Regions from separate parts of the Veillonella sp. CAG:933 genome, predicted to be linked through region 2. Evidence: riboswitches for the same ligand, from Rfam matches in the RefSeq annotation. Region 2 holds a riboswitch; each other region holds the start of a gene.

Region 1 (11,952 bases), on a different contig from region 2:
TCACTGCGGTTATAGGCAATAACTTTGCAACCGAAAGCGAGGGCAATTTCAGCTACGCGGCGACCAATGGCACCGGTACCTACCACGCCGAAGGTTTTACCAAACAGTTCAAAACCTACCAAACCGGCTTTAGTGCCTTCATGACGTGCCTGATGGTCGCAAGGCACGATATTGCGAATTACGGAAATGGCAAGACCAAAAGCGAGCTCAGCTACGGCATTGGTGGAGTAGCCGGCAGCATTACAAACGGTGATATTCCGTTCGCGGCAGGCGTCTAAATCCACATGGTCCACGCCGGTAAAGGCGATAGAAATCATTTTGAGATTCGGGCATTGGCGAATGATGTCACCGGATAATTTCTGATTGGCTAAAATCAACACGTCCGCGTCTTTTACGCGATCCAATAATTTAGCTTGGTCTAATTCCTGGGTTTCAGGATAGAAGAATTCGTGGCCGGCTGCTTTAAGTGGGGCACTGACTTCTTCGATTTTGGCGGCGGATACGCCTAATGGTTCCATCACGATGATTTTCATATTGTCACCTCGTTTAAATTAGTGAGTATGTATAGAGTTAGCAGCTAACATATATTATTGTAGCTCTTATTAATTTAGATTATACGCCAAATAACCGGAGAATACAAACGTGCCGAAGCCATGGAGATTCACTCGGATATGAAAAATAATATTAAATAATGTTTGAGAATACGTTGAAAAACGATGCATACCGTCAAATTCTCGTACATCATGTGAAATAAACTTGATATATTTTTTTTATAAAGAGAATTATTAACAACAATAAGAACCTTATTAATGCCATTTTGAACATTTTGTATATAGTGGTACGCTAAATCTCTTTTTTGTTTGATTAATTGTAAAAAAAGCGTAAAATTTAAATAAATTATTTACAAATTATAAATATTTTATAAACTGTACCTAATGATGTATGAACATTCTGAATAATGAAATTAATAATATATACATCATATACGAAAAAGAGCATTCACGAGATATACGAAAAGATAATTCACAAGATATACGAAAAGTGAACTCACAAGCAGATACGGAGGTAATAGAGTGAAAATAATTAACAAAGTAAGCATAGTGCTGTTAATAGCTGTTTGGCCGTTAGCCTTACTTTTGCCCGATTGGGCTTTTTGGGAAAATAATTGGATTGAAAATATAGAGGCACTCATACTGTTAGGCGGCTTTGTAATGACGGTTAAGTGGTCAATGTCAGGAGCTCGCTCTACGCGGTGGCTTTGGCTGAGTGCGGCGGTATTATTTTTAGTGGCACTGGGTCGTGAATTGAGTTGGGGCCGTGTTTTCTATCCGATGGCATGGACGGCCACCGGACCGGAATTTCCGGGAATACATGAAGTGTGGTTTGGTGCGTATGTACCTTGGTTTTTAGGTGCCATGGCAATTTTGTTCTGTATTGCTGTGTGGCGAGGACGCTCTTTAATAGTTGCTTTATATAAAGAGCATCTTAGTGATCGAACGCTGCTTATCTACCTCGCTATTTTTATAGGGGGACTCGTATTAGGTGAAACATTATTTGAAAAAAACATGGTTTCATTATGGTCTGCCTATCATCAAAACTTGGAAGAAATGGCGGAATTATGCAGCTATTGGTCCGCTATAGCGCTTGTTTTCAGAGTAAAAGAGTTGATTAGAACAGACGTAGCAGCTTGCGTGATTAAAGGCAAGACCCTGTACTCATTGGCTCAGTTTACTTTGCACCGATAAGACCATCTCTTGCCTAAGGGGCTATTTGATGACATCGTATTGTAAATAGTTGAAAGTACGCATCGAGTAGACACAAGTAGTAAACTAATGCAACAATATTTATAAAAACAGCCTTTGTTCGAAGGCTGTTTTTTGATTTTTTAAATCCTCTAAAAAAGGCGGTATTATCATACTTTTTGCAGAGTAATAATGCACAATGATAATCTAATTCCTATTTGAAAACAGGAGATTTAATTTGCTATACTACAAAGAGACATCACTCACAACCATACAATTTTGGTCGATGTCGGTTCCAACAGAGGTTGGATTATATTGAATACATAACTAGTATTATTTGTGTGAGGTGCAAAACTATGAGTTTCGAAAGTCGATTCCAACATATTGATCGTCGTGTTCCGATTTCAGAGAACAATCCTGCAATCATTCATGATTTAACTAAATGTAAAAACTGTACATTATGCCGTCGTGCTTGTGCTGACGTTATGGGTGTACTTGACTACTACGATTTAGAATCTACCGGTGATGAACCGATTTGTGTTCATTGCGGTCAGTGCGCAGCCGCTTGCCCATTCGATTCCATGAACGAACGTTCCGAACTGGACGAAGTAAAAGCAGCTATCGCCGATCCTGATAAAATCGTTGTTATCCAAACTGCACCGGCTGTACGTGTAGGTATCGGTGAAGAATTCGGTTATGAACCGGGTTCCGTTTTAGAAGGCAAAATGATTGGTGCATTGCGTCAACTTGGTGCCGACTATGTAGTAGATACCAACTTTGGTGCCGACTTAACTATTATGGAAGAAGCCAGCGAATTAATCGAACGCGTTGTAAACGGTCATGGTGAATTGCCACAGTTTACAAGCTGCTGCCCGGCATGGGTAAAATTCTGCGAAACTTACTATCCTGAATATTTACCAAACATTTCTACAACTCGCAGCTGTATCGCTATGGAAGCAGCTGTTATTAAAACATATTTCGCTAAGAAGATGAATATCGATCCTGAGAAAATCGTATCCGTGAGCGTGGCTCCTTGTACGGCTAAGAAATTCGAAATTCGTCGTCCTGAACAGAATAAATCCGCTGCATACTGGGAAAAAGAAGAGCTTCGTGATACCGATTACTGTATTACGACTCGTGAATTCGGTAAATGGATTCGTGAATCCGGTATCGACTTCATTCAGGTAGAAGAATCTCAGATGGATAAATACATCGGTGCTGAAACCGGTGGCTCCGTAATCTTCTGTAATACCGGCGGTGTTATGGAAGCAGCTGTTCGTAGTGCTTACAAATTTATTACCGGTGAAGAACCAACTCCTGAACGTTACACTAACTTGCAGGAAGTTCGCGGTATGGAAGGCGTTCGCGAAGCGGAAGTTAAAATTGGCGACAAAAAATTAAAATTAGCAGTTGTTCATGGTGGTAAAAATATCCGTACATTCTTGGACGACATGAAAGCTAATGGTAAAAAATACGATTTCGTTGAAATGATGGCTTGCCCTGGCGGTTGTATCGGTGGCGGCGGTCAGCCACGCGTTAAAATGCCGGTAGCTAACAAAGTTCGTGAAGCTCGTATCAAAGGTATCTATGATATGGATTCCAACATGAAACTTCGTTCCAGCTATGAAAACCCTGAAATCAAAGCAATTTACACTGAATTCTTTGATAAACCATTGGGCGAATTGTCCGAACAGTTGTTACACACTCATTTCACCGACCGCAGTAGCGATCTTGGTGTACGTAAAGATGTAACGCCTGAAACTTGCCCAACATCCCCTAAATTCAAGAAACCTGAATAAGAGGATAGGCTGAGAATTGAATAAACGTTTATTTCGATAACGAGATAAACGAATATTCCGATTAGCGAATCATAGAGCATCGAATGCTTGTGACAATCACAGTATTTGATGCTCTTTTTGTATAACTACAGTTGACATGTATCTCTGATTGAAGTATTATAATATACATCGAAAGGGTAATGTTTTACCCCCAGGTAGCTATAATTTTATAGAATCATCCAGAGCAGCTGAGGGATTTGGCCCGGTGATGCTGCGGCAACCTGCTTGATGCATATGCAAGAGGCAAGGTGCTAAGTCCAACGGGTAACCGGCAGATGATAAGACAGTAGGTCGTCATTTGTTGACGACTTTTTTTATTAGCTGCCACTTTTGAGAGGAGATTGAGAATATGAGTAATGCAAAGCAGACAATTGGGAAAGGTCCGTTCCGCTATGATGTTGTGGGGAGTTTTTTACGACCTGAATCTGTAAAAAAAGCGCGCCAAGAAGTAGAAGCGGGGACTCTTGGTAAAGCGGAACTTCGTAAGGTAGAAGATGAAGCCATTCGCGACTTAATCGATAAAGAAGTTAACGTAGGTCTTAAAGCTGTAACAGATGGTGAATTTCGCCGTGCGTACTGGCATTTAGATTTCTTGGAACAATTGGTGGGCGTTGAACGTATTAAAGCGGACCATTGGTCCGTAGCTTTTAAAGGCCATCAGCCTAAAGCGGCCACTCTTAAAATCGTAGGCGATATCGACTTCCCGGATAACCATCCGTTTTTGGAAGATTTTAAATTCGTAAAAGCCACGGCCGGTGATAGAGCGGTTGCTAAATTTACGATTCCGTCGCCATCCATGCTCCATTTGATTTGCTGTGTTCGCGAAGAACATTATGAACCTATTGCGCAGTATAAAAATGAAGAGGCTTTATTTGAAGCCATTGCCAAAGCCTATCGTAAGGCGATTAAGGCATTCTATGATGCCGGTTGTCGTTATCTTCAGTTGGATGACACTTCTTGGGGTGAATTCTGCGATGAAACAAAACGCAAAGAATATGCGGCCCGTGGTTTAGATTTAAATCATATTGCTAAAAAATATGTAGAAGTAATTAATTATGCCTTGGAAGGTAAACCGGACGATTTAGCTGTAACTATGCATATTTGCCGCGGTAACTTCCGTTCCACTTGGTTCTCATCGGGGGGCTATGAACCGGTGGCGGAAACACTGTTCGGTCATTGTAACATTGACGGTTTCTTCTTGGAATACGATTCCGACCGTGCCGGCGGGTTTTCACCGCTTCGTTTTATAAAAAATCAGAAGGTCGTATTAGGACTCGTTACTTCCAAGTTCCCTGAACTTGAAAAAGAAGAAGACCTATTGGCTCGTATTGAAGAAGCCAGCTTGTATGTGCCAAAAGACCAATTGGCTTTGAGCCCGCAATGTGGTTTTGCCTCTACGGAAGAAGGCAATAATTTAACCGAAGAAGAACAATTTGCTAAGTTGGCACTCATTAAACGAGTTGCTGAAAAGGCTTGGGGGCCCTATGAAGAATGATGAAAGTCGCAATGATGAAAGTCGCAATGTAAATAATGTTTCGACTGAAGCTGCCACTTCACCCGATGGTAGTAAGAAGAGCCATGACAAGAGTGCGGGGCGGGAGGCGTTTCGCTACGCTTTTCCCTTAACCGTGCCGATTTGTGCGGGCTTCTTATTTCTGGGCATCTCCTACGGCCTCTTTGCCGTAGGACAGGGCCTGCCTTGGTATTTGCCGATTATTATGAGCGCGACCATCTTTGCAGGCTCTATGGAGTTTGTGACCGTCGCCTTATTGACCGCTCCCTTTGATCCGTTGGGGGCGTTTATTCTGGCCTTTATGGTTAACGGACGTCACATTTTTTACGGGTTGACCATGTTAACCCGCTATACTTCACAGGGGTGGAAAAAATATCCCCTTATTTTCGGCATGTGTGATGAGTCGTTTGCCCTCAACGCGACCGTAAATTTGCCGGATAATGTGGATAGAGGCTGGTTTTATCTTCATGTGACGTGGCTGAACTTTGTCTATTGGGTGCTCGGCGTGGCCATGGGCTCCATAGGCAGTCAATTCATTACCTTAAACTTAAAAGGTATTGAGTTTGTTCTAGCGGCCTTGTTTGCGGTTATATTCCTGGATATCCTGTTAAAGGGCAAAAATTTACTGCCCGGCTGTATCGGTCTCGGCGTGTCGCTCTTGATGCGTATTGTCTTGGGGCCGGATGTATTTATGCTGCCGGCCATGGCCCTCATGGTAGTTATCTTCAGTTTACTGTATAAGTTTAAGGGTAAAAAAGAAACGGATTTAGCAGATGAAGGGGGGACGGCTTCATGACAGCTTGGGAAATGACGATTACCATTGGCGCCGTCGTCCTTGGTACGATGGCTACGCGTTTTATTTCGTTTGTCGTTTTTGCCAAGTCGGAAAAACCGCCGGCCATCGTGACGTACTTAGGCGATATGTTGCCGGCTGCCGTTATGGGGCTCTTGGTGGTGTATTCGTTAAAGGATGTATCGCTCTCGGTAGCGCCGAACGGCATTCCGGAGGCCATTGCTTTGGTAATATTGGCGGCCGTTCACTATTGGCGGCGCAATTTATTGCTTAGCATTGCCGTAGGCACCATTGTGTACATGTTCTTGGTGCAGGAGATATTTTAGGTTGATTATATAGTTTAGTATGTAAATCGGATATAGTCCGACTCTTTCTATAATTAAGGGAAGAGTCGGGCTTTTTTGTTGTGAAAAATATAAATAGGCTACATATTGCGACAGTTCTATGACTATAAAGTATTGTTAAAGGGTTTTACAAACGATTTCTGATGATGTATTATGAGTATAACAAGTTTAGAAATCGATTTCGTAAATCGATTTCGTGAAATAAAAACAAAGTAGACTGTTAATTAAAGCATAAATTAGAACGTGATTGAATACATAGCTTAGAACGAGACTTAAAAAATTGATTTTAGCGTAGGGAGGTGCTGTATGGGAAAGGTAACAATCGCTGATGTGGCAGCTCGAACAGGTTTTTCAAAAACCACAATTTCACGCTTTTTAAACGGGAAATATGAATTCATGTCCGAAGAAACACGTAAACGTATCAGTGAAGTCATCAAGGATATTGAATATAAACCGAATCGCATGGCTCGCAGTTTGCGGTTGCAACAAAGTCATATGATTGGTGTTATCGTATCAGATATTTCAAACCCGTTCTCGGCCATCCTTTACACCGGTATTTCGGAGTATTGCGAACAACATGGCTTTACCGTGCTATTGGCTGATGCCGGTGATGATCCGGATAAGGAAAAACGCTATATTCAGTCGATGATTGCGCAAGGTGTGGACGGTCTTGTTATCAATGCAACCGGCGCGAATGTTTCATATTTGAACGAAGTGAATCGTACCATGGTGCCCATTGTGTTGGCAGATAGACCGGTTGAAGGCTGTGAATGTGACATAGTGTCTGTCGATACGAAGCAGGTGACGAAGGATAGTTTGGACTTATTGTTAAGTAAGGGGTATGAACGCATTCTTTTTGCTACGCGGCAAATTGGAACCAATGGAATTCGGCGTGAACGATTTGATGAGTTTTCGACACAGTATGAAGCCTTAACAAATCGCCAAGCTATGACGTTGGAATATACTAAGGCAGATAAAGAGTCTCTCAAAACGGCGATTCTTTCTGCCTTGGCAGCGGCCCGTGATGCCGGTGAAAAGCTGGCTTTATTTGCCGGTAATGGTGTTGTACTTAGTGATATGGCCTATTTATTAAGGCGCAATAAATTACGGAGCCCTGATGATGTGGGACTTTTCAGTTATGATAATTGGCCGTGGATGGATAGTATCGGACCGGGCATATCGGTAATAGAATTACCGTCGCATCAAATAGGCAGTGAATGTGCACGTCTATTGCTGCTGAGGGTTTCGGCTAGTCTTAAAGCGTCTGAGGATTTAGTGATATCGGAGGCTTCAGGTAGTACGTCTATGGCGAAGCAACATATTATTTTGTCGGGCAAAATTGTGGAGCGCGACTCCCTGTAAGAGATATTGGCATTTTAAAAATATATTTAGGAGGTATGGAGGGTGGCAAGAGTTTTAACATTTGGTGAGCCTATGGGGCTCATGGTGGCAACGGAGCCGAAGGCACTTAAAGATGTAACCACGTTTCACCGCTATGTGTGCGGTGCGGAGGTGAATTTTTCAGTCGGTATGAGTCGCTTAGGACATGATATGTCGTATATCAGCCGTGTCGGCAATGATCCGTTTGGTCAACATATTTTGGACTTTTTAAAAGAACAGCATATTAATACGGACTATGTTACGCTCGATGAGGTGAATCGAACGGGCATGCAACTTAAAGCAAAAACGTTGGAAGGCGATCCGGAGGTTGTTAATTTCCGGCGTTTCACAGCGTTCTCGTATATGGAACCGGCTATCGTTGATACAGTTGCTTGGGATAAATATGATCATTTACATGTTACCGGTATTCCGGCGGCGTTGTCGGATAGTTGCCGCGAAACATCCATAGCCATGATGAAAGCTGCTAAAGCACATGGGGGTCAGGTTTCCTTTGATACCAACCTTCGTCCTGCTTTATGGCCTTCCGAAGAAGCTATGCGTGAAACAATCAACTACTTGGCATCGTTAGCGGATATTGTGTTACCCGGCTTTGGTGAAGGGAAAATTTTGACTGGTTTTGATACACCGGAAGCCATTGCGGACTTCTATCTCAAACAAGGAGCCAAAGCAGTAGTTATTAAATTGGGAACTAAAGGTTCTTTTGTTAAAACAGAAGCGGAAGCCTTCTATGCACCGGCGTATGTGGTGGAACAGGTAGTCGATACGGTTGGAGCCGGTGACGGTTTTGCGGTGGGCACTATCAGCGGCCGCTTGGAAGGACTCAGTTGGGCGGATTCGGTTCGCCGCGGAGCAGCGATTGTTGCACTTCAGGTGCAGGTGGAAGGAGATAATGAAGGATTGCCTACACCGGAACAATTGGCGACGTATCAAAAGAGTGCTAAGTTAAGTGAATAAAATGTAGTTTATATACCTAACCTATAACTTAAAAAGTAAGCGCTTACACGCATTGCACGGTGTTTAATATTAGGTATAGTGACATAAAAAATAAAGTAATGGATATATTAGGAGGTTTTTATCATGGACAAATTACAAGTTATTGAAACAGTAAAAAAAATAGGCGTTGTTGCCGTTATTCGCGGTAATACGCCGGATGAAGCAGTTCAGATTTCTGAAGCCTGCATTGCCGGTGGTGTAACGGCTATCGAAGTAGCTTTCACCACGCCACGTGCGCATGAAGCCATTTTGACTTTGTCTGAAAAATACAAAGATAATGCACAAGTTGTTATTGGTGCCGGTACCGTGCTTGATGCGGAAACAGCTCGCATGGCTATTTTAAATGGGGCTGCTTTTGTTGTTTCCCCTGCATTTGATGAAGCTACCATCAAATTATGTAATCGTTATCGTGTAGCTTGCATGCCGGGTACTACAACTATTCAAGGTGTAATCCAAGCCTTGGAATTGGGTGCCGATATTGTTAAAGTATTCCCTGGCGAAGTTGTGGGCAGCAAATTCATTAAAGCTGTAAAAGGCCCATTGCCACAAGCTCAAATGATGCCTACCGGCGGCGTAAGCATTGATAATGTAGCCGAATGGTTTAAAGCCGGTGCTGTTGCTGTCGGGGCAGGCGGCGCGTTGACCGGTGGCGGAAAATCTTTGACTGAAATTACCGAAACAGCTAAAAAATTCGTTGTTGCGGTGGCAGAAGCCAGAAAATAAGCTAGATAAGGTTTGAAGAATATAAAGAAATCCTCGAAGTGAATTGAGAATTAGTTCATAAACTTATTGGTTGTGACATTCTCCGGTAAACTTCGAGGATTTTTTTGTATTTAATTATTTAACGTAATACCATAGTTGCCGGTGGCAATATTAGTCATTTCGGCAAATATAGTATCTAATGTGTTGGCTGATTTAGTATAGGTATCATTAATTAATAACATAATATTGGAACCTAGTTTTTTAGTAGCACTACGGAAGTTTGTACCGGGCATAGCAGGTATTTTTGTTAAAATAACACCTGAGTTTAATAAGGTGTCATCAATATTATCGTAATAATCAGCGTATTCCTTCTTTAAAAGATTGAAATTTAATTTATTATCCGCGTACAAAATATCTACAAAGTTAATAGACTTCTTGAATTTAGTTTTGTTAAAATTAACAGCTTCAATTTGTAATGCCTGATTTATACCTACTTGTAACATTGCATTAGCCATAATCACTTGATTCAGGGGCAAGTTATCAGTCGAATCTCTAAATTTGCTTATTAGATCCTTTTTTGTAAGTAGTAATAGGGTAGAAAGTTGAAGAAAATTACGTAATGTTTTAATTTGCAGATCTATATTTTTTGAATTTTGGGGTAAATCAAAGTATTTTACAAAATATTTGTAATTAATGAATTTAAATATTTGACGCTCTTTTTCAAGTTCTTCGGATGATTTTATTTCAGCTAAGGCAGCATCATAAGTTGCTTGTAAATTTAGCCAAAACTCAATGCTGTTGTTGAACAGCCGAGCTAATTTTACAGCAATATCTATAGATAAATTTTGTTCGCCTCTGATTAAAAGACTAAGGTTCTTAGGTGTCGTATCCAAGCGTTTGGCAAAATCTTCTTGGGTAAGACCACTATCCTCAACTAATTCTTGTATATAGTAGCCCGGATGGAAGGCCATTTTATTATTGTACTCTATGTAATTATTCATAATGTTTGCTGACCTCTTTAAAATCAAATTACCTAACTAGTAATTTAATTTTAATTCTATATAACACAAATGTCAATGTATTTTAAATATATAGGTGATTGTTTAAATGAAAAAGCTCATCTAAGTAAGCACTTAGATGAGCTAGTTTTAAATGTTATACTGCTTTCTAATTTCCGCCAACAACGCCTCGCAGCCTTTACTGATGTCATCATAGGTTTCGTCAAAGTTGCCGGTGTACCATGGATCTTTAACATCTCGTGATTCGCCGACGAAAGAAAGCATTTTCTTTACTTTACCGTCCGCGTCCGGGCCGATTACGCGACTCAAATTGCGACGATTGTTTTCGTCCATGATGATAAGATAATCTGCCGAATTGTAATCTGCTTTGGTCACTTGTCGAGCGGCTCGTGGTGTAAAGGGGATATTGAGGGCACGGAGTTTACTTTTTGTTCCGTGATGAGTGTCGTTCCCGATTTCTTCGCGGCTGGTGGCAGTGGAGTCGATTTTAAAATACTCGTTCAGATTTGCCTTTGTGACTAAATCTTTGAAAACAAATTCAGCCATTGGTGAACGACAAATATTGCCGTGGCAGACGAACTGCACGTGGATTGGTTTTTTCAGTGTTTTCATAAGCGCCCTTTTTACAATAAATACTATAAACAAAGTGGCGTGCTACATAGGCACTAAATCGTTTTAGACGAACTGGAGAATCATAGCAAACAAACTTAGAATCATTTGTTGCAGCGGAATCAACACCCAGGTCAGGAACGGCGTGTAAATGAGCAAGATTAGCATCAAAAAGCCGTAACGGGCCCATTGCCAATATTTCATCTGCCAGTATGGAGAGAGCATGTTGGAAACAATGTGCGCTCCATCAAGAGGCGGAATGGGAATCAAATTGAACAAGGCAAAGTTGATGTTAATGATTACCATGAGCGAGATTACCGTGTAAAGTCCGGAAGATACGTCGATGCCGTGGTTATTGATGAAAAACAGCACGAACGCGGATATAAAGGCAATGACTAGGTTGGCTGCCGGACCGGCGAGCGAAACGAGGGTGTCATCGCGTTTTTTATTTTTAAAATTAGCCGGGTTGATCATAACCGGTTTTGCCCAACCGAAATGCAAGAGCAAAAGCATCAACATGCCGAGTAAATCGATATGAGCGAAGGGATTCATGGTGAGTCGTCCCGTACGGCGCGGCGTATCATCGCCCAACGCGTCGGCTACTTTGGCATGCGCATACTCGTGCATGGCCATGGCAATGATGATAGCCGGTAAAGCGGCTACAATACTTAATAGATTAAAGTTAAACATAGTCAGCTCCTTTGTATGATGTAATGTAATTTATAGTATACCGTAAATTATCGATGTAAGCAAAAAAATCACCCATAATTTCTTAAATTGGTGGGTTCGAAAGAGAAGGGGCTTGTAAAAAGATAGGGACGTTTTCATAGGATGCACATTATTGGTATGAGCTTCATACTGACGATGCGCACCAATGGTGTGAGTCTCATACTGACAGTGCGGATGCGCACCAATGGTATGAGTCGATGGCTTGCTCCTTGCCGTCGTGGTTTTTATAATGGAGGTAGTGTTAAAAGATGAATGAGGCTTTGGGAGAA
Region 2 (11,952 bases):
GCAGTGGTAGGGCGTCCTAATGTGGGAAAATCTACATTGTTTAACGCCATTGTAAATAAACGAATTTCCATTGTTGAAGATATTCCGGGCGTAACGCGCGATAGAATTTACTTTGATGCGGAATGGCTTAACCGAGAATTTACCATGATTGATACGGGCGGGATTGAATTCATCACCGCCGACAGTCATGTAATTCCTAAAATGATGCGTTTACAGGCGCAACTTGCTATCGAAGAAGCGGATGTTATTTTATTTGTCGTTGACGGCAAACAAGGTATCGTACCGGCTGACGAAGAAGTAGCGAATATTTTGCGTGCCAGCGGTAAACCGGTATTATTGGTTGTTAATAAAATTGACAGTGTAAATCAGGAAGCCAACATTTATGAATTTTACAATTTAGGTATTGGCGATCCTATCGGTATTTCCGCTAAAAACTTAATGAACCTTGGCGATTTATTGGATGATGTGGTAAAACACTTCCCTGATTCGGCAACGGCTGAAGATGAAGAAGATACTATTCATGTAGCTTTAATCGGTCGTCCGAATGTAGGTAAATCATCGTTAACAAATGCTTTATTGGGTCAGGACCGTGTTATTGTAAGTGATGTAGCCGGTACAACTCGTGACTCCATCGATACGCATTGGACACATGAGGGCCAGAAGTTTGTGCTTATCGATACGGCCGGTATGCGTCGTAAAGCAAAAATCGATGCACCGGTAGAACGTTACAGTATCGTTCGTTCCCTGCGTTCCGTAGATAGAGCTGACATCGTTGTTCTCGTATTGGACGGCGTGGATGGTGTTACCGAGCAGGATAAGAAAATTGCCGGTTATGCCCATGAAGCCGGTAAAGGGATTATCATCGTAGTCAACAAATGGGATTTAGTAGAAAAAGACGATAAAACGACCATCCGTTACACGGAAGATATTTACGATGAAATGGGCTTTTTGCGTTATGCGCCGATTCTTTTTGCTTCCGCATTGACGAAACAGCGTATCCATCGTTTAGCCGATTTAATTAAATTCGTATCGGAACAGCAACACATGCGTATTTCTACAAGCGTGTTGAACCAAGTATTATCGGATGCACAGAACGTCAATCCGGTACCGTCCAGAAGCGGCCGTTTGCCGAAGATTTATTATATGACACAGGCTTCTGTAAAACCGCCGACCTTTATACTGTTTGTAAATGAACCGGAATTAATTCACTTCTCCTATATGCGTTTTTTGGAAAACAGACTTCGTGAGTCCTTCGGTTTTGAAGGTACCCCGATTCGCTTGATATTACGCGGTAAGAAGGGAAATGATGACGACTAATGGATACTATGACTATTATTGGATTGGCAGTCGTGGCATATCTTTTAGGCTCCATTCCCAGCGGTTTAATTATCGGTAAATTATTTTTCAATACAGATGTCCGTTTATACGGCAGTAAAAATATCGGTGCTACGAATACGTATCGCGTACTGGGCATGAAGGCAGCTTTACCGGTATTTCTCTGCGATGCCGGTAAAGGTATGGCAGGGGTTGCTATTTTTTCGCCGGAACCGAATTTGATGCTTTTAGGTGGCATTTTAGCTATGGTAGGCCATAATTGGTCGGTATTTTTGGGCTTTAAAGGTGGTCGTGGTGTAGCGACCGGTCTCGGGGTGTTGATATTTTTAGTACCTTTGATTTCGGCTATTTGTTTTGCTACATGGGCCGTTATCGTGTACTTTACCAAATATGTGTCCTTAGGCTCTATCGTAGGGGCCGCGTTGGTACCGATTTTGATGGTTGTCTTCGGTGAACCTTTATGGTATATCGTATTCGGCACGGTGGCCGCTTTATTCGTAATTTTACGTCATCGTGAAAATATTATGCGTCTTTTGCGCGGTCAGGAATTAAAAGTTGAACGGACGGAGCGTGATGATTCTAAATGAAAATAGGAATTATAGGATCCGGCAGCTGGGGCACTGCGCTGGCTTGTAAAAGTGCTCAAGCCGGCAATGAGGCTTGGCTTTACTGTCGCCGTGAAGAGCAGGCGACCCGCTTAAAGGCGGATCGTGATAATAAAGAATATTTGGCCGGTGTTGCCTTGCCGGAAAACTTAAATATCAGTCATGTACCGGCTGTAGTGGCCGAAAACAGTGATATTCTTTTGATTGTGACGCCGTCTATTTATGTGCGTGATACACTGAAACAGTTTGCCCCATATATTTCTGAGAAAACGACGGTAGTTATTTGCTCTAAGGGGATTGAACGAGAGACGGGTAAGCGTTTATCCGAAGTGGCTGACGAGGTGGTAGGCCATATTACGGAGCATTTAGCTATTTTATCCGGCCCTAATCATGCGGAGGAAATAGGCCGTGATTTACCGGCTGCAACGGTTGTAGCGGCACGAACGGTACCAACGGCGGAGCAAGTGCAACAGGCTTTAAGTACTGTTAATTTCCGGGTCTATGTGAATGAAGATATGACGGGCGTAGAACTGGCAGCCACAACGAAGAATATTATCGCCTTGGCGGCCGGTATTGCAGACGGTATGAAGCTTGGTGATAATTGTAAGTCAGCTCTTTTGACACGTGGTCTTCACGAGATGACCAAATTTGGTGTGGCTATGGGGGCACGTCGCGAAACTTATGCCGGGCTCGCCGGTATGGGCGATTTGATTACCACTTGTATGAGTCGTCATAGTCGTAACCGCGCAGCGGGTCAGAAATTGGCAGCCGGTGAAACTATGGATTATATAATGAATCACTCCAATATGGTGGTAGAAGGCTTTTTTGCCGTAAAAACGGTGTATGAAATAGCTAAAGCAAAAGAATTGGATTTACCTATAACAGAAGCTTTATACGAAGTTTTATACCATCAAAAATCGCCTCAAACAGCACTTATGGAGCTGATGGGGCGCAACTTGAAAGATGAAATGTTCTTATAATAATTTTTCCCTAGGAATGTACTTTTATTTTGGAACATTATATACTATAATTAAAAGACAAGTGTAGGCATAAAGAGGGAAGTATGAGAATTATTGCAGGACGTGCCAAAGGTCATATATTGAAAGCTCCGAAAGGGATGAGTACGAGACCCACACAGGATCGTGTGAGGGAGAGTATTTTTAATATACTGACTAATTACGGTCTGATTGAGTCCACCGTACTTGATTTTTTCTCCGGTACAGGCGCTTTCGGATTGGAAGCCATCAGTCGCGGTGCCTCACTGGCCGTATGCGTTGATAAACGGACAGCTCGAATTATTAAAGCGAACATTGAGCATTGTCATATGGAAGACGCGGTTGAAGTGATACCAACATCGATTGAAACGGCGGCTAAACAGTTAGCCGGTCGTCAGTTTGATTATATTTTTGCGGATCCGCCATATGAACAAGGTTTTGTGGCCGCAACGTTGGCTGTAGTCGTGAATCAGCAATTACTAAAAGAAAATGGAATGCTTATTGTGGAGCATCATGAAAACGAACCGCTTGTATTGCCGGAAGGTTGGAGCCTTGTTAGGGAACAACGCTTTGGTTATACGAAGGTGACGTATTGTGTACCCTATGAGCTTGAAAGGAGCTAATATAGTGCGTATAGGCATTTGCCCAGGGAGTTTTGACCCTGTGACAAACGGGCATGTCGATATTTTTGAACGAGCGAGTAAGCTTGTAGATAAGTTGATTGTGGCGGTTTTAACTAATCCGAATAAAAATAATTTGTTTACTCAAGATGAGCGAGTTGAATTGATTAAAGCCTCCGTAGCCCATATACCTAATGTTGAAGTGGATTGTGCATCAGGTCTGTTAATTGATTATGCAAAATCAAAAAACAGTATTATGATTATTCGAGGCTTGCGAGCGCTTGCTGATTTTGAATATGAATTCCAACGAGCTTTATTTTCAAAGTTTTTGGATGACGATATTGAAACCGTTTTTATCATGACGAATAATAAGTATTCATTTGTCAGTTCCACGGGAATTCGCGAATTAGCGCGATTTAATGGTCGTCTTGACGGCTTAGTTCCGGATGCAGTAAAAGAAGCGTTAGAAGCAAAATTTGCGAATCGTAGTGAATAGTACTAATAGGAGTGGCGAGAATGAAAACAGAAAAACTTTTAGAAGATTTGGAAAATTTAATTGAAACCAGTGGTCGCATTCCTATGACCACCAAACGTGTCATTGAAGAAGAAGAAATTATGCGTGTCTTAGATGCCATTAATGAATCTTTGCCGTTGGAGCTTGAAGAATCCCGCCGTATTATGGCTGAAAAAGATAAAATTTTGGCAGATGCACAGCGTCAAGCCGATACTTTGATTGCGCAGGCCAAAGATTATATTGCAAAATTGACGGAAGAAAGCGAACTTGTTAAACAGGCTCAGACTCAGGCTAACCAAATTATCACCTTGGCTAACCAGTCTTCCGAAGAATTGAAAAACAGTTCTATTCAATATGCTCAAGATGTAATGCGTTATATTGAAAACAATTTGGAAAAAACTTTGGAAAGCTTGCGCCAAAACCGCGAAAGCTTAAAACAATCCAATCGCGATTAATTACGTTATTTTTAGCGATTTTGTTGACAATGCCGGTCATTGTAAGCATTAAATAAAGAAACTCTCAGGAAGCATCCTTGCTATACTTGGTATAGGGGATTTCCTGAGAGCTTTTTTGCTTATTCGTAGAGATTCGTTTCTTTATTTAATACCGGTTCTTTCGGGTCAATTACCGCTGTTTTCTGATTCGTATAAATAACAAAGCCTAATGGCGATGCCGGTGGTTTTTTTATAAATTTAACCGGGGTGTAATCGACAGCGACTTTAGAGGACTCGCGAGCCCGGCTGAAATAGGCGGCATAGCGGGCGGCTAAGGTAAGCATTTCATCGGTTGGTTCGCCACCTTGGGTGCGTAAGATAACATGACTGCCTTGTACCTGCAAAGTATGAAACCACATATCATCAGGCTTGGCGAAACGATGGGTTAAATATTCATTCTGCTGATTGTTTCGACCGATGAAAATTTCACCGCCGTCAATTTGAAAATGCATGAAATTATGTTTCGGTGCCTTATAACTAATCGGCTTTTTAGATTTTTTCAAAAGCCCGGCCTGTTCACATTCATTGTAGATTTCTTGAACCGTTTCCTTGCTGTCGGCAATGGTTAAACTGTATAAAACGGACTGAAGATAGTCAATGCGACGACTACTTTGCTCTAATTGATATAAACCGCTTTGTTTACGATTTTTTAACTTCGTATAGAGTTTGTAATAGTTTTGCGCATTCTCTACAACGGTTAATTCCGGCACGAGGGGAATGGTAATCGGTTCAACGGGGTTTACTAAAATATTGTCTAAGGTGATATTTGGTTCATATTGCGTATCGCGATAGGCGTTAATCATCAATAAATCGCCAAACGCCTTATATTCATCGGCTTTGGAGCTATCGTTAAGTTCCGCTTCAATCTTACTGTGACGGAGTTCTTCTTTTTTGATAGCTTGTTCTAAAGTTCGTTCCAATTCACGAGTGGTCGTATTGATGCCACCTTGTTTTACAACGGCTACTTCAAGCGGTTGTGAGATGGAATCGTAGGTAGCCGTTAACTGACCCCCTTGCGCCAATAAATAGGTAAGAGGCACAGGGCTGTAAAACTTTTTATGGTTCGCATTTTCGTATTCATATAATTGCTTGGCATCATTAATAGCCGTTTTTAAATTGATGAGAGCCGCTGCAAGAGATGTAATTTGTTCCGCAGCGAGTGATGTGAACTCCGTTTTTTCGGTTACACCGGCTTCATAACACACCTCTTTTAATAGAGCCGGACCGAAACCGTTAAAAATACGACGAATTGTTTCGGCTACGGTGCCTTGACCGAAGTTGTGAAGTAATTCACCGATTTCTTCGTTGCTGAACTCAAAAAGGCTGCCCCGTTCGCTGTTCGGCGGTAACTCATAAGTGAGTTTAGGTGCGATGGAACGTTCGCGGTTCATGAGCGGTGTAACGTGAATGAGTGCTTCCAGAATCTGGCCGTCTTGAACGAAAATACAGTTGGAATATTTGCCCATTAGCTCAATGTAAATCCGATTTGAAATAAGGGAACCGTCAAGTGCCAGCTTGTCTGCATTGATACGCAGAATTCGGTCACCGTTCAATTGCTTGATTGCCGTAATACGAGCGCCTTCCAAATGTTTGCGTAAAAACATGCAAAGCGCAGTCGGTTCTTTCGGTAAATCCGTAATGCCGTGGCTGAGATAACAAGCCGGTAAATTGCCGGCCGTAATAACCAGGTCTTTATTACCCTGGTGAGTATTAACTTTTAAAACGATTGTGGTTTTATCTATTTGTAATAGCCGCTGGATTTGACCGGTCACTAATTGATCGGAAAGTTCTTTGGTCAAAACGGCTAAGGTTAAGCCATCTAAATTCATAAATTGCTCCTTTACTAAACATACTTATTATTTAAGTATATCACACTTATGACCTATTTGAACGCTTTACCCTATAGGCCTAACATGTTAAAATTTAAACAATAAGAAAATAATCTAAAAATAAGGAAAATTGACGAAAATTAAAGGAAAGGACCTATTTTATTATGAACAGCATGACGGGCTTCGGTCGTGGTATAGCCGCTGATGAGGCATTACAGATTACGGTTGAAATAAAAACGGTTAATTCAAGGTTTTTGGATCTGCATATTAATATGCCGTCCACGTTGAATTTTTTTGAAAATGAGCTGCGCCGTCAGATTAAAAGTGTATTGCAACGCGGCAAAGTGGAAGTCAATATTTCGCTACGCAATACACGGGATCGGGAAAAAGTTTTTACCGTGAATGAATCATTGGCATTGCAGATTCGCGAGTTTTTGGTAAAAAACGGTTTTGCTCAAGATATTAAGAAAGTGGCCTTGCGAGATATGATGACCGTATCTCAGGATTGGCTTCTTTTAGAAGATGTTCCTTTTGAAGAATCGAAGCTTCAAGAAACAGCTTTGAAGGCATTAGGTGATGCTCTCACCGGCGTAATAACCATGCGGGCTGCCGAAGGGGAACATTTAGCAAACGAAATCGAAAGTCGTATTACCAAACTGGAAGATGTGTTAAATGCCGTAGATGCCAACAAAACAGCAGCTGTAAAGAAATATGAAACACGTTTGCAGCAACGCATTGAAGCAACCTTGGCTAAAACTGATTTAGATATCAACATGGATAGATTTTTGCAGGAAGTAGCCATTATGAGTGACAAAACAGATATTACAGAAGAAATTGTACGTTTTGGCTCACATGTGGTACAATTAAAAGACACACTCAAAGAGAATCAACCGATTGGCCGTAAATTAGATTTCTTGTTACAGGAAATGAATCGTGAAGTAAATACGATGGGATCAAAAGGATCTGATTTAGAAATTACTGACCGCGTTGTAGTATTGAAATGTGAATTAGAGAAGATAAGAGAGCAAATTCAAAACATAGAGTAGGTAGTAGAGTAAGGAGTCACTAAGTATGAATACAAAACTTTTAAACATCGGGTTTGGTAATATGGTTTCAGCAAATCGCCTCATTGCGATTATCAGTCCTGAATCGGCTCCTATTAAGCGAATGATTCAAGATGCTCGCGAAAAGAGCGTGCTCGTTGACGCCACATATGGTCGTAAGACTCGTGCCGTTCTCGTTATGGACAGCGGTCAAATCGTTTTATCCGCTATCCAACCGGAAACCGTAGCACATCGTATTGTACAGGCTACACCGTCTGAAACAACGGAAGCGTAGGTGTTATTATGTCGGATAGAGGAATCTTAATTGTCTTATCCGGCCCTTCGGGTGCGGGTAAAGGCACAATTTGTGCGGCCCTTCGCCAGCAAATGCCTAATCTTGTATATTCCGTATCGATGACAACTCGTGCACCCCGTGTCGGTGAAGAAGAAGGGGTTAGCTACTTTTTTAGAGATAAAGAAGAGTTTCAGCGTTTAATTAAAGAAGATGCATTTCTTGAATATGCACAGGTGTACGACAATTTTTACGGTACGCCAAAACAACATGTAATGGACTTGTTGTCAGAAGGTAAGAGCGTTATTTTGGAAATTGATATTCAAGGTGCTATGCAAGTTAAGGAGCGCTTTAGCGAAGCCGTTTTTATTTATATCGTACCGCCGTCTTTAGATATTTTATCGAATCGTTTGCGCGATCGCGGGACGGATGCGGCCGATGTCATTGATAAGCGCTTATCGAAAGCCAGTTCGGAACTTGCGTTGGCTCACCGCTATGACTATATCGTAGTAAATGATGTGTTGCCCGATGCGGTTGAAAAAGTTGCGTCTATTTTACGGGCTGAAGCTTGCAAAATTAAACGAAATAAAGAAAAAATCCAGTACATTTATAAACAGTATGGTGGGAAAAAGGAGTAATGCGTTATGATGGTAAAACCTTTATTAAAGGACTTGGAAAAACATGTAGACAGTAAATACACTTTGGTTACTTTGGCAGCGAAACGTGCTCGTGAGCTTACCGATGGTGATCATGCTTTAGTGTCCGGTCTCGATACAGATAATCCGGTATCGGTAGCATTACATGAAATTGCGGAAGATAAAATCGGTTTTACACGTACCAAAGACGGTATTAAATAATTAAATTTTAATTCCAACAGGGGCAGAGGATGAAAAATAAACACATAATTGTAGGCGTATCGGGCGGTATTGCTGCCTATAAAGCTGTAGAGGTGGTTAGCCGCTTACGTAAATTGGGAGCGGAAGTTAAAGTCGTTATGACAGAAAACGCCACCAAGTTTGTATCACCTATGACTTTCGGCGAAATCAGCGGCCATCCGGTGGCTGTTAAAATGTTTGAAGATGTACATGATTGGAATGTGGAGCATATTTCATTAGCCCGATGGGCCGATGCCTATTTAGTGGCACCGGCTACGGCTAATGTGCTTGGCAAAATGTCAGCCGGAATTGCTGATGATATGTTGACTACGCAGCTATTGGCTACCGAAGCGCCTATTTTCTTATGTCCGGCGATGAATACTAATATGTATGAAAACCCGATTACACAGCGCAATATGAAAACCTTACGTGAGTTGGGGATGCATATTTTGGAAGCCGACAGCGGTCACTTGGCTTGCGGTATAGTCGGTAAGGGCCGTTTACCGGAACCGGCTAAAATTGTGGAATGGTTGTCCTTCCATATGATGAAAAGTGATTTGCTGGAAGGTAAAACTGTTATTGTTACGGCCGGCGGCACGCAAGAAGCGATCGATCCGGTCCGCTTTATCGGCAATCGTTCCAGCGGCAAAATGGGTTACGCTGTGGCCGAACAAGCAGCTTTGGCCGGGGCTCGTACGATTTTAATATCGGCACCGAGCGCATTGCCGGTGCCGTATGGCGTGGAATTTGTGCCTGTTGACTCAGCTCGCGATATGGAAGAAGCCGTTAACAGTCGTTATGAAAACTGTGATGCCGTAATTATGGCGGCAGCTGTAGCGGATTTTCGCGTGGAGAACATGGCAGATACCAAAATCAAAAAAATGGATACCTTAGAGCTTAAACTCGTTAAGAATCCGGATATCTTGAAAGGTCTAGGTGCGAATAAAACTCATCAAAAACTTATCGGCTTTGCAGCGGAAACACAAAATGTCATCGAGTACGGCAAATCAAAAGTACTTAACAAAAATCTTGATATGCTCGTAGCTAATGATGTAAGCAAACAAAATGCAGGCTTTAACGTTGATACCAATGAAGTTACTTTTATTTATCCGGGTGGTCAAATTATGCAATTGCCACTTATGACAAAAAGTGATGTCGCTAAGCGAATTATTTCAGCCTTGGCAGAATTGTAATTCCATAGTATAATAAATCAGTGATATAAACTATCACAATTAAATTAATAGTAATTTTTGTCTCATCAAGAGTAGTGGAGGGAAAGGCCCTGTGAAGCTACAGCAACCATTCATGTGAAAAGGTGCTAAGTCCGACGGTATATGCCGAAAGATGGGGTTATATTCCTCATCGCTTGGCTGATGAGGAATTTTTTTATGGAGGTAAAGGGTAAATGGCTGAAAAACATGTATTTTTCACATCTGAATCCGTAACGGAAGGTCATCCAGATAAAATCGCTGACCAAATTTCAGACGCCGTACTTGATGCGATTATTGCGCAAGATCCAACGGCACATGTAGCATGTGAAACACTTGTAACAACAGGTCAAGTTCATGTAGTGGGTGAAATTTCCACTAACTGTTATGTAGATATTAATCATATTGTTCGTGAAACGATTCGCGAAATCGGGTACACTCGTGCTAAATACGGTTTTGACTGCGATACTTGCGGCGTTAATGTAGCTATTGACGAACAATCTGCCGATATCGCTATGGGTGTAGACGATGCGTTGGAAACTCGTGAAGGCGGCGCAGATAAATTTGATAAAATCGGTGCCGGCGACCAAGGGATGATGTTCGGTTATGCAACTAACGAAACCGAAGAATTCATGCCAATGCCGATTGCTCTTGCACATCGCTTATCCCGTCAATTGACCAAAGTTCGTAAAGACGGCACTTTGCCTTACCTTCGTCCGGACGGTAAAACTCAGGTAACTGTTGAATACGTTGACGGCGTGCCTAAACGTATTGAAACCATCGTAATTTCCACGCAGCACGGTCCTGAAGTATCCCGTGAACAAATCGAAGCAGACCTTAAAGAATTGGTTATCAAACCGGTATTACCGGAAGGTTTTGTTGATGAAAACACTAAATTCTTCATTAACCCAACCGGTCGTTTCGTAATTGGCGGTCCGCAAGGCGACGCCGGCTTAACAGGTCGTAAGATTATCGTTGATACTTACGGCGGCATGGCTCGTCACGGCGGCGGTGCATTCTCCGGCAAGGATCCTACAAAAGTTGACCGCAGTGCGGCCTATGCAGCTCGTTACGTAGCTAAAAACATCGTAGCAGCCGGTCTTGCCGATAAATGTGAAATTCAGATTGCTTATGCTATCGGCGTAGCTAAACCTGTATCCATCATGGTAGAAACTTTCGGTACCGGTAAAATCTCCGAACAGCAAATCGGCGAACTCGTTAAGAAACATTTTGACCTTCGTCCGGCCGGCATTATTGAAATGCTTGATTTGCTCCGTCCAATCTATCATCAGACGGCAGCTTACGGTCACTTTGGTCGTACCGATGTTGATTTGCCTTGGGAACACACTGATAAAGCTGATGTTCTTCGCAAAGAAGCGGGTTTATAATTAAATAATCTGAAATTAAACAGAGTAAGTTTTAAATGGCTTATATTTTAACAAGCTGAGTTTAATTTCAAATCTATAGAGCAGAGATTGTATCATTGATACGGTCTCTGCTTTTTTGATAGACATTATTACTTACTCTGCCGGATACTTTTTTATGCAATTTGTGAAATTGTTTTCTTTATTAAAAAGGTGTTTGACCATGGTGGTAATATTTATTGTATAATTAAAGAAGAGAAGTTTAAATATATCGATATAGCATGTTTTGATACTGAATTAGTTTATCAATTATCGGCGTTCATAATACCCTGATAACGTATGTAATTTTTTGTTTTTGAATTAGCGGTAATTCAGAAGGAGGATTTATATGAAAAATGCATATGATATTATTAATGACCCTTTTTTGAATAAGGGAACGGCATTCAGTGCTGAAGAACGTGAACTATTTAAGTTAAATGGTATGATTCCCGACAAAATTCAGACCATTGAAGAGCAGGCCGCTCAAGCATATCAAGCTATGTCTATGAAAACTAACGATGTGGATAAACGCCATTTCCTAATGAAGGTGTTTAGCCATAACCGTACCTTGTTCTACTATTTGTTCAGCCAGCATGTGGAAGATTTTTTGCCGATTGTATATGACCCATGTATTGCCGATACGATTCGCAATTACAGCGAATATTATACGACTCCGCAGAATTCCGCCTTTTTATCGATTGATAACCCGGAAAATATGGAAGACGCTTTGAAAAATGCA
Region 3 (8,450 bases), on a different contig from region 2:
TTATGCTCAATAATGTCTGTCAAACGTTCTCTGTATTCGGAGAAATCGCCCGGCATAGGCATGCCGTTTTCTACCCAAAGTTTAGCGCATTTGCCCACGGCATAGGTCAAGCAAATAGCCAATGGGATTTTAACTTTCGGATTAGGGAATACGGACGTCAATAAAGCGCTCACTACACTACCGCCCAAACCGCCGAGGAAGCCGATAATCGCACCGGCTGTAGCCGTATGACCATAAACAGCGGCAATGCGGCTTACCATATACGCATCATTGGCAATCAATGCAGTGGTGCTAAGTTTTGGTGCCATCACGAGTACGCCGGCACGAGCGGCCGCCCAACGGCAGATATTTTCAATTTCAGCATCGCGATTCGCGAGTTCCGCTTCTACGGCTGCTAACGTTCCTTCCGGATGAGTCATCAAATCTTTTACATCTTCCATCTATATCGCTCCTTTATCACCTGTAAAGTCAAATAACAGACAAATTAATACTATTCAATTTAATTATAACCCTTCATTCTAACTATTTCTATATGAAGGGTGAAAAATCCTCTTTATTTATCTATATTAATTATGCAATCTTACGCCGACTTAATTCCGCCCGGCACAGAGGTTCTATCCGGCTTGCCTAGTCATACGCCTAACCATACGCCTAATCGGGAGTCGAAAGCCTCTATAGGCCGTTATTACCAACTCGTTAAGCCGCCATCAATAGTCCAAGCGGCACCGGTTACGAAGGAGGCTTTTTCACTGAGTAAAAAAGCGATGACTTCCCCGATTTCTTCCGGTTTGGCAATACGGCCCAACGGATAATGCATGGCCATTTCTTCCATAGCTTCTTCAAAGGTCTGATCGCTTTCCGCAAGCTGGCGAGCTACGAGCGAAGTATCTACATCGCCGGGGCACACGCAATTTACGCGCACCTTATGGACGGCCATTTCAAGGGCCAACGATTTGGTAAAGCTTACAATGGCACCTTTAGATGCACCGTATACGGAACATGCCACATTGCCCTGAATCCCCGCATCACTGGACACGGTTACGATACTGCCTTTCGTACGACGCAAACAAGGCGCGGCAGCCTGACATAAAAAGACGGTACCCTTCACATTGGTGCCAATCATTTCATCGAAGTCCTGTTCCGTCACATCATCAATGAGTTCTTCTTTATAAAAACCGGCGGCAGTCACCAATGCGCTGATATCGCCGAACAAACGACAGGTTTCATCAACGATACGCCGACAATTCATGACTTTACTTACATCCCCTTGTACAAAGCGTACTTTAGACGAAATGCGACGCAATTTAACGACCGCCTCTTGGCCGGCTCGCTCATTGCGACCGTTTATCACAACACTCCAACCTTTTTTGAGTAGTAATTGCGCCGTAGCAAAACCAATCCCGGAAGTACCGCCACTAATAAGAGCCACCTGATTTTCACTGTTAATTGGCATAGTATCTCACCTTCCTTTGTCACCATTGCGCAACGATATAATCATAAGTTAATTTACAAAGCATACTTACGGTGGTGGCAATAAATACAAAACGCACCAGGCCCACACCTTTTTTGATGGCCAAGCGTGCCCCCAGCGTAGCTCCTATAATCTGTCCCGCCGCAGCCGAAAGGCCGAGCACATAGTCTACATGACCCAAACTTATAAACAGAATCAGTGACGCCAGATTACTGGTAAAGTTCAAAAACTTAGCATTGCCTGACGAATATAAAAAGTTAAAACCGGCATAAATAAACATAAAGATTAAAAACGTGCCTGTGCCGGGGCCGACAAAGCCGTCATAAAAGCCGATACCTAACGCACCGATGGCGAGTAAAATCAACTTTTGCTTCGATGCGCCCGCATAGGTGGTCACTGTGCCCCAGTCTTTTTTAAACAGCACAAAAATCAAAACGCTGACGAGGAGCACGATGATAATCGGTTTTAAATATAAAGGGGGAATGCTGATAACCAGCCAAGTCCCGAGGAGGGAGCCTACAAACGTAATCGGCATTAAGCGTTTTACTAAAGGCCATTCCACTTTGCCGGAACGAGCGTACGCAATAGCCGCCGTTAACGCCCCGAATACACTGGATAATTTATTACTCCCCAGTGCCACACTGGGCGGTAAATTAGTAAGCAACATGGCCGGCACGGAAATTAATCCGCCACCGCCTACAATGGAGTCCACAAAACCGGCCAACGCTCCGGCAAAAAATAACATCAGCGGCATCAAAAGTGCCGGATCAATAAAACTTACATCCATATATGCCTCATTTCAAACGTGCCAAAATAGTTTTGTAGCCATCAGCTCCATAGACCAAGCAACGTTTTACACGACTGATTGTGGCTGTACTGGCACCCGTCGTCTCCACAATATTATCATAGCTTTCGCCGGCTTCCAGCATACGTGCTACCTGCAAACGCTGTGCCAACGCTTTCAATTCATTGACCGTACAAATATCTTCAAAAAACTCATAACATTCGTCGATTGTTTTCAAGGCTAAGATGGCTTCAAACAATTGATTATTTAAAGGATTACGTAGTTTTTCATTGACGCTCATAAGAATCCTCCCTTTGCTTAATTAGATAATTTTATTATATACATATTTAAGCAAAAGAAAAAGACTTTCACACAAAAAAGTGAAAAAGTCTTTTTCAACCCGACTAGAATGCCGGAATAATGGAACCTTTGAAGGTATCTTCTACAAATTTCTTAGTTGCATCAGACTGGTAAACAGCCAATAATTTCTTAATAGTTTCGTTGTTTTCATCGCCTTGACGGACAACAAATACGTTAGCGTACGGGGAATCTTTGCTTTCAACTACAACGGCATCTTTCAAAGGATTTAACCCTGCATTAAGCGCGTAGTTTGTATTAACTAAAGCAATATCTACATCGTTAAGCGAACGGGCAATCTGAGCGGCTTCCAATTCCTTAATTTGTAAGTTCTTAGGATTGGAGGTAATGTCCGCTACCGTAGATTTCGGCGAACCGCCGTCTTTCAACTGAATGAGCCCTGCTTGCTGTAATAACAATAGAGCACGACCGCCATTAGTCGGATCATTTGGAATCGCTACGCTCGCACCGTTTGGTACAGTAGCCAAATCTTTATACTGGTTGGAATAAAGACCCATTGGCAAAAGAATTGTTTTGCCGATAGACACTAATTTCAACCCCCGTTCCTGCACCATGTTGTCAAGGAATGGCTGATGCTGATAGGAGTTGGCACTCAATTCTTTTTGTTCAAGCGCCACATCCGGCTGAATATAATCATTAAACTCTACGACTTTAACTTTAAGACCTTGTTTCTCCGCCTCTTTGGCTACAAAAACCATAACCTGAGCGTGCGGACCGGCTGTTACACCTACGGAAATTTCATGATTCCCCGCTGCGGCGCCGTCTTTGCTGTCATTGCCGCAACCAACCAATACCAAGGCGAACGTTGCGATGGCTGCCAATAAGAATGCTAATTTTTTCATATGTTTCCTCCCAGTCTTTTCTCTACTCTCTTTTTCTTTTTCAAAAAAACTTATCTGTCCGGCACGTCATGCATGCCAATGCTTTTTACAAAAGCTTAACGTTTATTCACTTTGCGGGACAAGAAATCACCGCAAGACTGAATCAATTGCACCAATACAATCAAGATAACGATAGTCGCCAACATTACGTCGCCTTGAAAACGCTGATAACCGTAACGGATCGCGATATCCCCAAGACCGCCGCCCCCAATAGCACCGGCCATAGCGGAGTAGCTGATTAAGTTAACTACCAAAACAGTTATGTTATCAATAATTGTAGGCAATGCTTCCGGCAATAACACTTTGCGGATAATCTGCATTGGTGAAGCCCCCATAGCCTGCGCTGCTTCAATAACACCGCTGTTGATTTCGCGAATCGATGTTTCTACCAAACGCGCCAAGAACGGAATAGCCGCAATCGTAAGCGGTACACAAGCCGCCGTAGTCCCGATGGAGGAACCGGCAATAATACGGGTCAGCGGAATAATCGCTACCATCAAAATAATAAACGGAATGGAACGGAGTGCATTTACAACCGAACCTAATGTGGCATTCACTGCCTTATTTTCCATAATATGGCCTTTGCCGGTGATTACCAAAATAACACCGAGCGGAATCCCTACAATCATGGATACAATGGTAGAGATAACTGTCATTTGCAAGGTTTCGCCTAAACCTTGAATCAACAAATTAATGATTTGTTGCGACATAGCCGATCACCTCGCTTCCAATAGGCAATTCATTCAAGTACTGAATCGCCTGCTCTTCATTCTCTCTGTTACCGTCTAACACTACAATCAAATGACCAAAGCTCGTGTCTTGAATGTAATCGACGCCGCCGAAGAGAATACTTACATCGAGGCCGAAGCGGCGAATCATGCCCGCTACAATCGGCTCATCCACAACATCCCCGGTGAAGTTCAAACGAATAATCGGATGTAAGCCGTCTTTCCAATCGGGCTGTACATTGAGATGGCGCCATGCTTCTTCCGGTAATTTATGACTGATAATAGCCCCTACGAATTCCTTCGTTGTCTTTTCTTTAGGGCCTGTAAATACATCGACTACACGACCTTCTTCCAAAATAACGCCGCCTTCAATAACGGCAACGCGGTCGCAAATTTCTTTGATAACCTGCATTTCATGTGTAATGAGGACGATAGTTAATTTTAATTTTTCATTAATATCTTTCAATAATTCCAAGATGGATTTGGTAGTCTGCGGATCCAACGCAGACGTGGCTTCGTCACAAAGTAATACTTTCGGATTACTTGCCAAAGCGCGGGCAATGCCGACACGCTGTTTCTGACCACCCGATAACTGAGATGGGTAGTTATTCAAACGGTCGCCCAATTTAACGATATCAAGAATCGGCAAAATGCGTTCCTTGATTTCCGCTTTACTCATCCCCTGCAACTCCAGCGGGAAGGCTACATTATCATAAACCGTACGGGACGACAATAAATTGAAGTGCTGGAAAATCATGCCGATGTTTTTCCGCTGTTCCCTGAGGTCCTTTTCATTCAATTTCGTAAGATCTACACCGTCTACTACAACAGAACCGGATGTAGGTCGTTCCAGCATATTAATACAACGAATCAAGGTTGATTTACCGGCCCCACTTTGACCGATAACCCCGAAGATTTCGCCCTCTTTAACGGATAGGCTAATGTCTTTTAGCGCTTCTACGCGATTCGGACCGTCATAAACTTTGCTAATATGCGTAAGTTCAATCATGTGATCGCTCTCCTTTTCTCTAACTCTCTATTTGAAATATATTTAATACAATAAAAAAACTCTTCACACACATGAAGAGTTACAGTTTCTTCATCTGTCGAAGCCTAGCTTCGTTGGAATTGGCACCGTTCCTTACCGGATGGTTGCCGCGACTTCATAGGGCCAGTCCCTCAGTCAACTCTTGATGAACCTATGTATTTTTAGCGTGATAAAATCATAACACTGTAGCGAATGACTGTCAATAGAAGACTCATAGACAGCTTATAGGGCTTTTATATAGCTACCTATAGAGTTCTTATATAACCATTGATAAGATTATTTATTGCCTCCCAGTGAGCTGTGATTCAAAAGGAACCGTGCCCCTATAACAGCCAACGTGCCCGTCACAATCTGTGGCCAACTCATCATAAATAGAACGGCCCGTCCAATCGGATACGGCACGGCAAAACCTACAAATAACAGGGCAAAACTGCAATATAAAACGACGCATTTGGCCACGCTGCATACAAGAGCTTGCAGCCATACGGACTGATTTTTAAGGAGATAACCAAGTATTACAAATACCGTATTTCCTAACGCCACGAGCGGCACAAAGGGCGCGAACGGCAACATGGCCTGCATAAACGCAATGACCGGCGTTGCCCACGCAATAACAAGACCGCTTGCCAAGCCGTAACGCATGGCCGCCACCAACATACAAAGCCCCACTAAGGAGCCAATCAAAAACATACTTACCATATTGGGCAACGGAATAATAAGGCGCAGACTTTGACTAAGCAAAGCCAGCGCCAATAATAATCCCGTCCCCGTAATGATTCGGGTATTCATAAATTAATTAAGCCAACCCTTCTGCCAATAATTTTTCATAACCGGCACGCAATTTGGCGGCTACAGGACCTACTTCACCATTGCCAACCGGCTTGCGATCATAGGTCGTAATCGGAATAATACCGCCGATTGTATCAGTGAAGAAGAGTTCATCCGCATTTTCAACAAATTCACGATCAAACTCTTTTTCAATAACGGAAACGCCTGCTGTCGGAGCGACGCGAGTTACTACGAGCTGGCGCGTAATACCTTTTAAAATTAAGTTATTGGCCGGATGGGTATAGCAAATGCCGTCTTTAACGGCAAATACGTTAGATGTAGCCCCTTCCGTGCAGATATCGTCGCGGAATAAAACGGCGGAATAAGCGAATTTCTTTTCAGCCTTGGTCTGGGCCAAAATATTCGGAATGAGGTTCAATGTTTTAATATCCACATTAAGCCAACGTTCGTCAGGCAAACTGATTGCTTTGACACCTTCACCCAATTTGCTCAAATCTTCTTTGATCGGGCGAATATACATGTACATGGTCGGTTCCAATTTGGAGCGATCATATGCATGATGACGCGGTTCCACACCACGGGTAATCTGCAGATAAATATAGCCGTCCGTAATACCACTCTGTTCAATCATGATTTCATGCAGTTCCTGCAAATCTTCCGGACGCATTTTTACCGGAATATCCATGAAGCGCATGGAGCGATAGAGTCTGTCCTGATGGTACGAAAAAGCAAAGCAACGGCCGTCAAAAACGCGTGTTACTTCATACACGCCGTCGCCGAAGCAGTAGCCGCGATCGTCTAAGCTGACGCATTTAGCACCAGGTTCTACAAATTCACCGTTAAAATAGGTTAACTCTTTCATAAGAACACCTCGCATATCATATGTGGCAACCCGAAATTACACATCGGGACATCCAACAAAAATCAAATATTGTTTATGTAACGATTATAGCACAGTCGACGGACACTTGCCCACAAGGTAAATAATTTTATTAACTATTCAATTTACGGTATAGTCAAAATCGTTTATCAGCCAAGCAAAAGCAGCGTACTCCGTCAAAAAGATTATTTAGCGACCCAAAAGAATACGACGCACCGGTTTCGGCAGTTTTTTCAAAAGCAAAGTCCCTAAGTACGACATGCAAACAGTGGAAATATAGAGCCCGATAACAACCAAAGCCGTATATTGCAATTTAGCCACAAACATACCGGCCGAGAGAATGATGAGCATAAACGGATGAATCAAGTAAATCCCGTACGACGTCTCACCAATCTGCTCCCAAATAGCCCTCGCGGCACTGCTCATCGGTGTGGCAATGAAGAAGAACAGGAAGAACAGCGTAGCGGCACCGGTATAGAGCATCCCCATAGGACTCAATTGATGAACCGTGTAAATCGCTTCCAACAAAGTATAATGCCGCTCATTGAGGACGTAAAAATAACTGCCTATCATGAGGGCCACCGAAAATGCAAAGGTGATTGTCAAAAGCCCTTTATAGCGCCACAATAACTCACAGGTTGCTTCATAGCGTTCCGCTACCACCGCGCCTAAGAGGAAGAGCCAAATATAGTGAAGCACCCAATAATTGAGCTTCATGGAGTACGCATATTGAAGCCAGTGATTAGCAAACTTAATCTGGCCACTGTAATAGGACGACCAAAAGTTGAACGCCACTTGAACCACGAAGATGAGCGACAACCAAAGAATGGGCTTTTGCAAAATACCGCGCACCATGGCCCGCCAAAGGGGCATCATAAGATAAAACCAGAGCAAAATAACCATGAAATACAAGTGGTAGTAGCCGTTGCCAAAAAACAAGGCCGGCAATAAATGGCGCGGTGTTAAGCCTGCAAAATTGCCCACTGTCGCCCCGGCATACGCAATATATAAAATAGACCAAGCAATATAGGGGAACAAGACAACGCGGGAACGGCGCCACAGAAAATCCTTGTAAGAAAACTCGTCAAAGCTTGACGTGTGATAAAACAAACCGAAGGCTGACAAGAAGAAAAATGCCGGCACGGTAAAGCGCGATAAAATCTCCAACAAACCGATTAACTGTACATTGGCTTGCGGATTGGCGAGGGCAAATGAGCCTACGTGTATGCCGATAACGCCAAGCATACAGAGACCGCGCATATAAGTTATTTCAGGTAAAAAGGCCTGTTTCAAAACAGTATCTCCTCTCTAACACAAACGGGACGAAGGACTAAGCCCTCCGTCCCGTATATATCTGTTACTTCTTTTGGTAAATTACGGCTACATCACTATTCCTGACGGCTGAATCGCAATCCTTTGCCGCTAAGATTTGATGCTATATCACTTATTCTTAACGGCTGAATCGCAACCCTTTGCCGCTAAGATTTGATG

The links. A riboswitch is a leader RNA that binds a small molecule or an ion and turns the genes downstream of it on or off. The one in region 2 is predicted to bind S-adenosylmethionine.
Region 1: linked by a shared signal. The riboswitch ahead of QZL64_RS06020 (5-methyltetrahydropteroyltriglutamate--homocysteine S-methyltransferase) and the one ahead of metK (methionine adenosyltransferase) in region 2 are both predicted to bind S-adenosylmethionine.
Region 3: linked by a shared signal. The riboswitch ahead of QZL64_RS03550 (methionine ABC transporter ATP-binding protein) and the one ahead of metK (methionine adenosyltransferase) in region 2 are both predicted to bind S-adenosylmethionine.

Annotation. Positions count from the first base shown of each region.
Region 1 covers NZ_HF986195.1:1,410-13,361, forward strand. Annotated here, with positions in the region: gene QZL64_RS06005 (2-hydroxyacid dehydrogenase) at 1-533, opposite strand, end outside; gene QZL64_RS06010 (hypothetical protein) at 1,074-1,745, shown strand; gene QZL64_RS06015 ([FeFe] hydrogenase, group A) at 2,099-3,541, shown strand; SAM riboswitch class I at 3,753-3,862, shown strand; gene QZL64_RS06020 (5-methyltetrahydropteroyltriglutamate--homocysteine S-methyltransferase) at 3,930-5,075, shown strand; gene QZL64_RS06025 (AzlC family ABC transporter permease) at 5,065-5,889, shown strand; gene QZL64_RS06030 (branched-chain amino acid transporter permease) at 5,886-6,212, shown strand; gene QZL64_RS06035 (LacI family DNA-binding transcriptional regulator) at 6,537-7,592, shown strand; gene QZL64_RS06040 (sugar kinase) at 7,635-8,585, shown strand; gene QZL64_RS06045 (bifunctional 2-keto-4-hydroxyglutarate aldolase/2-keto-3-deoxy-6-phosphogluconate aldolase) at 8,709-9,347, shown strand; gene QZL64_RS06050 (HigA family addiction module antitoxin) at 9,458-10,327, opposite strand; gene QZL64_RS06055 (low molecular weight protein-tyrosine-phosphatase) at 10,475-10,957, opposite strand; gene QZL64_RS06060 (site-2 protease family protein) at 11,021-11,644, opposite strand.
Region 2 covers NZ_HF986217.1:9,227-21,178, forward strand. Annotated here, with positions in the region: gene der (ribosome biogenesis GTPase Der) at 1-1,317, shown strand, start outside; gene plsY (glycerol-3-phosphate 1-O-acyltransferase PlsY) at 1,317-1,922, shown strand; gene QZL64_RS09605 (NAD(P)H-dependent glycerol-3-phosphate dehydrogenase) at 1,919-2,920, shown strand; gene rsmD (16S rRNA (guanine(966)-N(2))-methyltransferase RsmD) at 3,004-3,558, shown strand; gene coaD (pantetheine-phosphate adenylyltransferase) at 3,563-4,051, shown strand; gene QZL64_RS09620 (hypothetical protein) at 4,072-4,524, shown strand; gene QZL64_RS09625 (Rqc2 family fibronectin-binding protein) at 4,644-6,392, opposite strand; gene QZL64_RS09630 (YicC/YloC family endoribonuclease) at 6,557-7,438, shown strand; gene remA (extracellular matrix/biofilm regulator RemA) at 7,464-7,730, shown strand; gene gmk (guanylate kinase) at 7,739-8,365, shown strand; gene rpoZ (DNA-directed RNA polymerase subunit omega) at 8,372-8,584, shown strand; gene coaBC (bifunctional phosphopantothenoylcysteine decarboxylase/phosphopantothenate--cysteine ligase CoaBC) at 8,614-9,795, shown strand; SAM riboswitch class I at 9,855-9,953, shown strand; gene metK (methionine adenosyltransferase) at 10,008-11,198, shown strand; partial or broken gene QZL64_RS09660 (NAD-dependent malic enzyme) at 11,563-11,952, shown strand, end outside.
Region 3 covers NZ_HF986172.1:9,501-17,950, forward strand. Annotated here, with positions in the region: gene QZL64_RS03520 (antitoxin) at 1-440, opposite strand, end outside; gene QZL64_RS03525 (SDR family NAD(P)-dependent oxidoreductase) at 686-1,453, opposite strand; gene QZL64_RS03530 (TSUP family transporter) at 1,473-2,258, opposite strand; gene QZL64_RS03535 (YerC/YecD family TrpR-related protein) at 2,266-2,556, opposite strand; gene QZL64_RS03540 (MetQ/NlpA family ABC transporter substrate-binding protein) at 2,660-3,475, opposite strand; gene QZL64_RS03545 (methionine ABC transporter permease) at 3,571-4,224, opposite strand; gene QZL64_RS03550 (methionine ABC transporter ATP-binding protein) at 4,205-5,251, opposite strand; SAM riboswitch class I at 5,339-5,442, opposite strand; gene QZL64_RS03555 (hypothetical protein) at 5,567-6,079, opposite strand; gene dat (D-amino-acid transaminase) at 6,087-6,941, opposite strand; gene QZL64_RS03565 (acyltransferase) at 7,149-8,252, opposite strand.